2 regions of the Paenibacillus sp. FSL R5-0912 genome follow, and region 2 is predicted to be linked to the other one. Evidence: a T-box and tRNA genes for the amino acid it is inferred to sense, from the RefSeq annotation. Region 2 holds a T-box; the other holds one or more tRNA genes.
The links. The T-box of region 2 lies ahead of trpS (tryptophan--tRNA ligase). A T-box ahead of a tRNA ligase gene usually reads a tRNA of that ligase, here a tRNA-Trp.
Positions count from the first base shown of each region.

Region 1: it encodes a tRNA-Trp, which carries the amino acid that the T-box ahead of trpS (tryptophan--tRNA ligase) is inferred to sense. The anticodon was not compared.

Region 1 covers NZ_CP009282.1:6,720,610-6,723,991, reverse strand. The annotation lists rRNA gene R50912_RS28415 (23S ribosomal RNA) at 1-780, shown strand, start outside; tRNA gene R50912_RS28410 (tRNA-Asn) at 844-919, shown strand; tRNA gene R50912_RS28405 (tRNA-Ser) at 923-1,012, shown strand; tRNA gene R50912_RS28400 (tRNA-Glu) at 1,043-1,117, shown strand; tRNA gene R50912_RS28395 (tRNA-Val) at 1,234-1,309, shown strand; tRNA gene R50912_RS28390 (tRNA-Met) at 1,344-1,420, shown strand; tRNA gene R50912_RS28385 (tRNA-Asp) at 1,425-1,502, shown strand; tRNA gene R50912_RS28380 (tRNA-Phe) at 1,522-1,597, shown strand; tRNA gene R50912_RS28375 (tRNA-Thr) at 1,618-1,693, shown strand; tRNA gene R50912_RS28370 (tRNA-Tyr) at 1,699-1,784, shown strand; tRNA gene R50912_RS28365 (tRNA-Trp) at 1,790-1,863, shown strand; tRNA gene R50912_RS28360 (tRNA-His) at 1,890-1,965, shown strand; tRNA gene R50912_RS28355 (tRNA-His) at 2,015-2,090, shown strand; tRNA gene R50912_RS28350 (tRNA-Gln) at 2,109-2,183, shown strand; tRNA gene R50912_RS28345 (tRNA-Gly) at 2,190-2,264, shown strand; tRNA gene R50912_RS28340 (tRNA-Cys) at 2,271-2,344, shown strand; tRNA gene R50912_RS28335 (tRNA-Leu) at 2,381-2,459, shown strand; partial or broken gene R50912_RS35380 (MFS transporter) at 2,614-2,904, opposite strand; gene R50912_RS36525 (hypothetical protein) at 2,825-3,052, opposite strand; gene R50912_RS28325 (TetR/AcrR family transcriptional regulator) at 3,221-3,382, opposite strand, start outside.
Region 2 covers NZ_CP009282.1:6,539,184-6,542,565, forward strand. The annotation lists gene R50912_RS27540 (metal-dependent hydrolase) at 1-201, shown strand, start outside; gene R50912_RS27545 (hypothetical protein) at 732-923, shown strand; gene trpS (tryptophan--tRNA ligase) at 920-1,909, opposite strand; T-box leader at 1,973-2,217, opposite strand; gene R50912_RS27555 (aldose 1-epimerase) at 2,352-3,317, shown strand.

The sequences.
Region 1 (3,382 bases), 180 kb from region 2:
ACAGGATAGGTGGGAGCCGGTGAGGCAGGAGCGCAAGCTTCTGCGGAGGCGCCGTTGGGATACCACCCTGATCGTATCTAGGTTCTAACCTGGTACCCTAAGCGGGTACGGGGACCGTGTCAGGCGGGCAGTTTGACTGGGGCGGTCGCCTCCTAAAGAGTAACGGAGGCGTTCAAAGGTTCCCTCAGAATGGTTGGAAATCATTCGCAGAGTGCAAAGGCATAAGGGAGCTTGACTGCGAGACCTACAAGTCGAGCAGGGACGAAAGTCGGACTTAGTGATCCGGTGGTACCGCATGGAAGGGCCATCGCTCAACGGATAAAAGCTACCCTGGGGATAACAGGCTTATCTCCCCCAAGAGTCCACATCGACGGGGAGGTTTGGCACCTCGATGTCGGCTCATCGCATCCTGGGGCTGAAGTAGGTCCCAAGGGTTGGGCTGTTCGCCCATTAAAGCGGTACGCGAGCTGGGTTCAGAACGTCGTGAGACAGTTCGGTCCCTATCTGTCGTGGGCGCAGGAAATTTGAGAGGAGCTGTCCTTAGTACGAGAGGACCGGGATGGACGTACCGCTGGTGCATCAGTTGTTCCGCCAGGAGCATGGCTGAGTAGCTACGTACGGACGGGATAAGCGCTGAAAGCATCTAAGCGTGAAGCCCCCCTCAAGATGAGATTTCCCAACTAGTAAGACCCCTTGAAGACGACGAGGTAGATAGGTTGGAGGTGGAAGTGCAGCAATGCATGGAGCTGACCAATACTAATCGGTCGAGGGCTTATCCAAATTTCTTAGAGCGCAGATTCGTTTCGGATTCAGTTTTCAGGCGATCAAGCTTGATATGTATATTCCCTGATAGCTCAGTTGGTAGAGCACTCGACTGTTAATCGAGTTGTCACAGGTTCGAGTCCTGTTCGGGGAGCCATTTGGAGAGGTGTCCGAGTTTGGCCGAAGGAGCACGATTGGAAATCGTGTAGGCGCCACAAGCGTCTCGAGGGTTCGAATCCCTCTCTCTCCGTAGCTTTACTTTACAAGTAGTTAACAGCATGGCTCGTTGGTCAAGGGGTTAAGACACCTCCCTTTCACGGAGGTAACATGGGTTCGAATCCCATACGAGTCACCAATTTCTTCTTCGATTAATGGGATGAGAATTCCCTGGGTTCGTTGAAGCATAGGCATCGTAAGGAATACATCGCAATCTCGTAACGGAGTGGAGAGTATCTCATACGAGTCATATATGGAGGCTTAGCTCAGCTGGGAGAGCATCTGCCTTACAAGCAGAGGGTCGGGGGTTCGAACCCCTCAGCCTCCACCATCTATCTTTTAATAGAATAGATCTTTAACATTGACGCGGGGTGGAGCAGCCCGGTAGCTCGTCGGGCTCATAACCCGAAGGCCGCAGGTTCAAATCCTGCCCCCGCAACCAATTTGGAACCGTGGTGTAGTTGGCCTAACATGCCTGCCTGTCACGCAGGAGATCGCGGGTTCGAATCCCGTCGGTTCCGCCATCTTTATGAAAAAATGTTCGGCTCGGTAGCTCAGTCGGTAGAGCAAAGGACTGAAAATCCTTGTGTCGGGGGTTCGATTCCCTCCCGCGCCACCATATTTCTTACAACTTAATACGCCGGTGTAGCTCAATTGGTAGAGCAACTGACTTGTAATCAGTAGGTTGGGGGTTCAAGTCCTCTCGCCGGCACCATCCTCGGAGGCTTAGCGAAGTGGCCAAACGCATCAGACTGTAAATCTGCTCACGTACGTGTTCGGTGGTTCGAATCCATCAGCCTCCACCATTTTTAGGGGCATAGTTTAAAGGTAGAACAACGGTCTCCAAAACCGTTGGTGTGGGTTCAATTCCTGCTGCCCCTGCCAAGTAATATCCTATAAAATTTAATATGGCGATCGTGGCGAAGTGGTTAACGCACCGGATTGTGGTTCCGGCATTCGTGGGTTCGAGACCCATCGGTCGCCCCATTTCTTTTATAAGAGTTATAAGGCATTGCAATTAAATAAGCTTCATATGGCGACTGTGGCGAAGGGGTTAACGCACCGGATTGTGGTTCCGGCATTCGTGGGTTCGAGACCCATCAGTCGCCCCATTTTATTAAATCAAATGTTGGGGATTAGCCAAGCGGTAAGGCAACGGACTTTGACTCCGTCATTCATAGGTTCGATTCCTATATCCCCAGCCATTATATGCGGACGTGGCTCAGCGGTAGAGCATCGCCTTGCCAAGGCGAGGGTCGCGGGTTCGATTCCCGTCGTCCGCTCCATTTTTTGGTGCCATAGCCAAGTGGTAAGGCAAAGCTCTGCAAAAGCTTTATCCCCAGTTCAAATCTGGGTGGCACCTCCATTTTATTTTAGAATCAATTGTAAATAATATGTATATGCCGGCGTGGCGGAATGGCAGACGCGCTCGACTCAAAATCGAGTGGGAAACCGTGGAGGTTCGAGTCCTCTCGCCGGTATCTGCTAAAAGAGTTCATCAGAGATATTCTCTGGTGGGCTCTTTTTTCTTTTTATTTGAGCTGTATTCTCTTACTCCAGTTATGCGTAGAACTATCAAGATCCAGGCAATCTTTATCAGAACCAACAAATTGATTTCTAGCCGCACCTAGACCAACGATACCTCATGCCTGCCCCCACAGCTAAGGGAACACTAATACCGGAAGCTACCGCCCCGCATAGATTCAGGGAAACAGAATATCCCACTGTCCATAGTACCCATTTGCTGCGGAAACTCCCGTTTGATCAGGCTCGGAAGTAATACATTACATAGGGGAATAGCAAACCTCAGAATTGCAGTTCCAACATACAAGGTCACTCCGCCCGATTACGACTGAACAGCAATGGTCCCACCGATGTGAGGGGAGCACGCAAATTCGCTGCGATAAAAATAATTCCTACGATCATGAACCAGAGTGTCGCTTGCTTGCGAATACCGGTTCTGGAGACGGACAGCTTCCTCAGCTTTATGACCATCCTGATTGGCAATGGCTTGATAAATCAGGTCATAGGAGTCGAGATAAAAGCCGCATCTTTGCTTCGTTTCCAAAACCATGTTCTGACCTCCAGGCTCTCGAACTTATCGGTATGCTGAATCACTTTTCTTATTACTGACCCCAAAATACTGGAGGAGCAGACATAAGTCCCATCCCCTTGCCTGGTCTTCAGCAGAAGAGCAGAGAAGCGGCCCTCAAAAATGAGCGTCCGCTTCATTTTAAATAATTTATAATTCTTCGGAATAAAATGCTTTGGATACTGCCTCTGTGGCTTTATCAATAAAAGCTGCAACTTTACTGGGGCTTTCCTTCAAACCACTACTCACCCACTTTTTTATAATGGCTATACTGCCATGAGCGGCAAACGTATACCAAGACTCAAATAATTG
Region 2 (3,382 bases):
GTCGCCGAGGTCGAAGAGCTGCCCTCGGGTTATATTGTACGCTGGGGGGATGTTCGTTATTTACACCGTAAGCAATTCCCGTTTGTTGCAGTACTGGTCATGGACAACCAGTATCACCCGCTGAATACTTATGTAGGCTGGCTCAGCAGTGAGAAGCTGGATGAACGCTTCGCCATTGATCCGGGAACAGTTAAGACCTAGCAGCGTAAACAATGCATACCTGAAGATGGCTGGCATCCGCCCTTGCGGATGCCAGCTTTTTAGTTTATGTGGCAATGAGTTGAAGTTCACCCTGTATTGTCCGGCCGGGATGTTGAGAGTGTTGTATATAATGCAACTCTGAGCCTTAGATATTGGGATTACTTTAAGAATTGTTGTATGAAATACAGCAATCCCCCCGCTTAGCGGCTATGGAGGAGAAGAATGTTGCCTTTTGTGCAACAATTTTCAATTAGGGCGATTTAATAAAGGAAATGTTGTATTCTGTGCAGGATTCCGTCATTGGACCTTTACATAAACATTCCTATCTCTAGCTAAGCTTAACCAGCAGGTTAAATCTTCCTGAGGTCTATTTCTCTTGCCGCCTCTTGACGCCCCGGACCGCATAAGGCACAATCACAATAAAGCGGTTACAGTTAATAGTTCATGATATGAATTGAAAATCCCGGGGTGCATAAAGCACTCCGGGACTCACTCCACCGCTATTGCAGCAGAAAGGAAGGCTGGAACATATGGGTAAAGGTCTGTCACTGTGGTTCGCCTGCTCTTCAATTCTCATACTTACGGCAGCTTCCATTTCAATCAGCTATAACATTTGGCTGGCGCTGCTGCTCGGTACCCTGTGCGTGCTCAACATTGGCTGGGGCTTCATCATCAAAGCCCGGCTGAGACGCAAGGCCGAGCGCAAGCTGCCCTCCTCTTAACGGTAAGGCAGGAAGCCCATCCGTTCCTTCACGCCTTCCAGTGTCCGGGCAGCACTGCTGCGCGCGCTTTCGGCACCTTGAGCCAGAATATCGCCCAGTGTGCCTGAGCTGCGGATCTCATGGTATCTCTGCTGGATGGGTTCAAGCAGGGCAACGATTACTTCGCCAAGATCTTTTTTGAAGCCGCCGTACATTTGCCCTTCATACTTGTCCGCTATCTGCTGGAGGCTCATTCCCGAGCATTCGGCATAGATACTCATCAGGTTGCTGATCTCAGGCTTATTGGCCGGATCAAATACCACTTCGCGTCCTGAATCCGTGGTTGCGCGGCTGATCTTTTTACGGATGATATCCGGCGGATCCAGCAGACCGATTCTGCTGCCGGCATTAGGGTCGCTTTTGCTCATTTTTTTGGTCCCGTCATCCAGAGACATAATCCGCGCTCCGACTTCAGGAATATACGGCTCAGGAATAGTGAAGAAATCACCGAACCGGTGATTGAAGCGCCCCGCCAAGTCGCGGGTCAGCTCCAGATGCTGCTTCTGGTCTTCACCCACCGGTACCAGATCGGCGTTGTAGACCAGGATATCTGCAGCCATCAGCGATGGATACACGAATAATCCGGCTCCTACGGATTCTTTGCCTGCCGATTTATCCTTAAACTGCGTCATCCGTTCCAGCTCACCCATAGCAGTCAGTGTCGTCAGAATCCATCCCAGCTCAGCATGCTGAGGCACGTGGGACTGCATGTAGACATGGGAGATGGCAGGATCAATGCCTGCAGCCAGATACAATGCAGCTACCGATTCCGAATTCTCACGAAGGGCAGCGGGATCTTGGGCAACCGTAATGGCATGCAGATCCACCACCATAAAGTAACATTCATATTCCCTTTGAAGCTTGACGAAATTCTTGATCGCTCCGATGTAATTTCCGAGTGTGAGCGAACCGCTGGGCTGAATCCCCGATAATACCTTTTTAGCCATGATCTTTATCCTCCATCATCTGTATATTCCGTGTGCGCCAGGACGCAAAAAGGCCCCACATCCGCAAGGGACGTGAGACCGTGGTACCACCCTTATTCGCTGCTCCTAAGTCATCCCTGGGGGACAGGCAAGCAGCCTTAGCTTCCGTTAACGGGGAAGAGCCGGCCGGTCTACTGAAGGCTTATTCAGCCCGTTCGATCGCGGCGCTCAAGGGTCCATTCGGTCAGAGGTGCACCACCGGTTCACATCAGCCACCGGCTTTCTGAAGGTGCAGTCCATTGCTTACTTGTCCCTGTCATCACGTTGTTGTCATTCATTGTTGCCTTCATCATAGTGCGTGCCGGAGAAGTTGTCAAATCTCTAACCACCGTCACTTAAATCTGGTATGATAAGGATATTCGTGTATGATCTGATTACAGTTTATCAAAGGAGCATATCTCTTATGAAACAGGTGACCAAAGGGCAGTGGAACGGTTATGATACGTACATTTTGCATAGCCGTGAGCTGGAAGTCACGCTTTTGCCCCGGCTGGGGAACAATGTAATTTCCTTATGGGACCGCAAGGAGGAGCGGCAAATCCTGCGCCAGCCTGATGAAAGCGACTTGGCTTTTTATATTCAGAAACCTTATCACTTTGGCATTCCGCTTCTGGTACCGCCCGGCCGTATCCGAAACGGGCAGTTCGCGTTCGATGGCACCAGCTACCAGTTCGACCGGAATTCAGGCGATCATCATATTCACGGCCTGCACCGTACCCAAGCCTGGTGTGTCAGCGATATTGAAGAAGACGAGGAAGGCTGCGCGGTAACAACCGAATTCACAACTACGGATGATCCGGAGTGGATCAGGCAATTTCCCGAGCCGCTGAAGCTTGAGATGACATTCCGCCTGCAGGGGCCTGACCTGGTGCAGACACTTAAGGTTACCCATCTGGGCGGCAGTCGCATTCCATTTGGTATCGGCTATCATACATGGTTTATGCTGGACGGCGCCCCTGAGCGCTGGAGCATAACACTCCCTGTGCAAAGCGTTTATGAGCTAAATAACGAACTCCTGCCCAGCGGACATTTATTACCGCTCGGTGAATTCGATAGTCTTAACAGCCATATGAACCTCCAAGGCAAGAATCTGGATACGGCCCTGAGGATGGATGATCATCAGCCTGCCGAAGCGTTACTCATGCGCGATGACGGCTACGGACTGCGTTATTCGGTGGACAAGGAACATTTCCGCCACTGGGTCCTCTATACCAAAGGAGAGGCTGACCAGTTCCTCTGCATTGAACCGCTCACCTGGCTTCCGGATGCGCCGAATCTCCAGCAGGACGCTTCCTTCACAGGAATGCTTACGCTTGAACCGGGCCAGACACTGGTGCTTGGCAGCAGCTTGCAGATGATTTATCCCTGAGGGTAAATTTCATATAATTACCAGCCTCTAAACCTTCGAAATTCGTGCATGAATTCTCTCCCTAG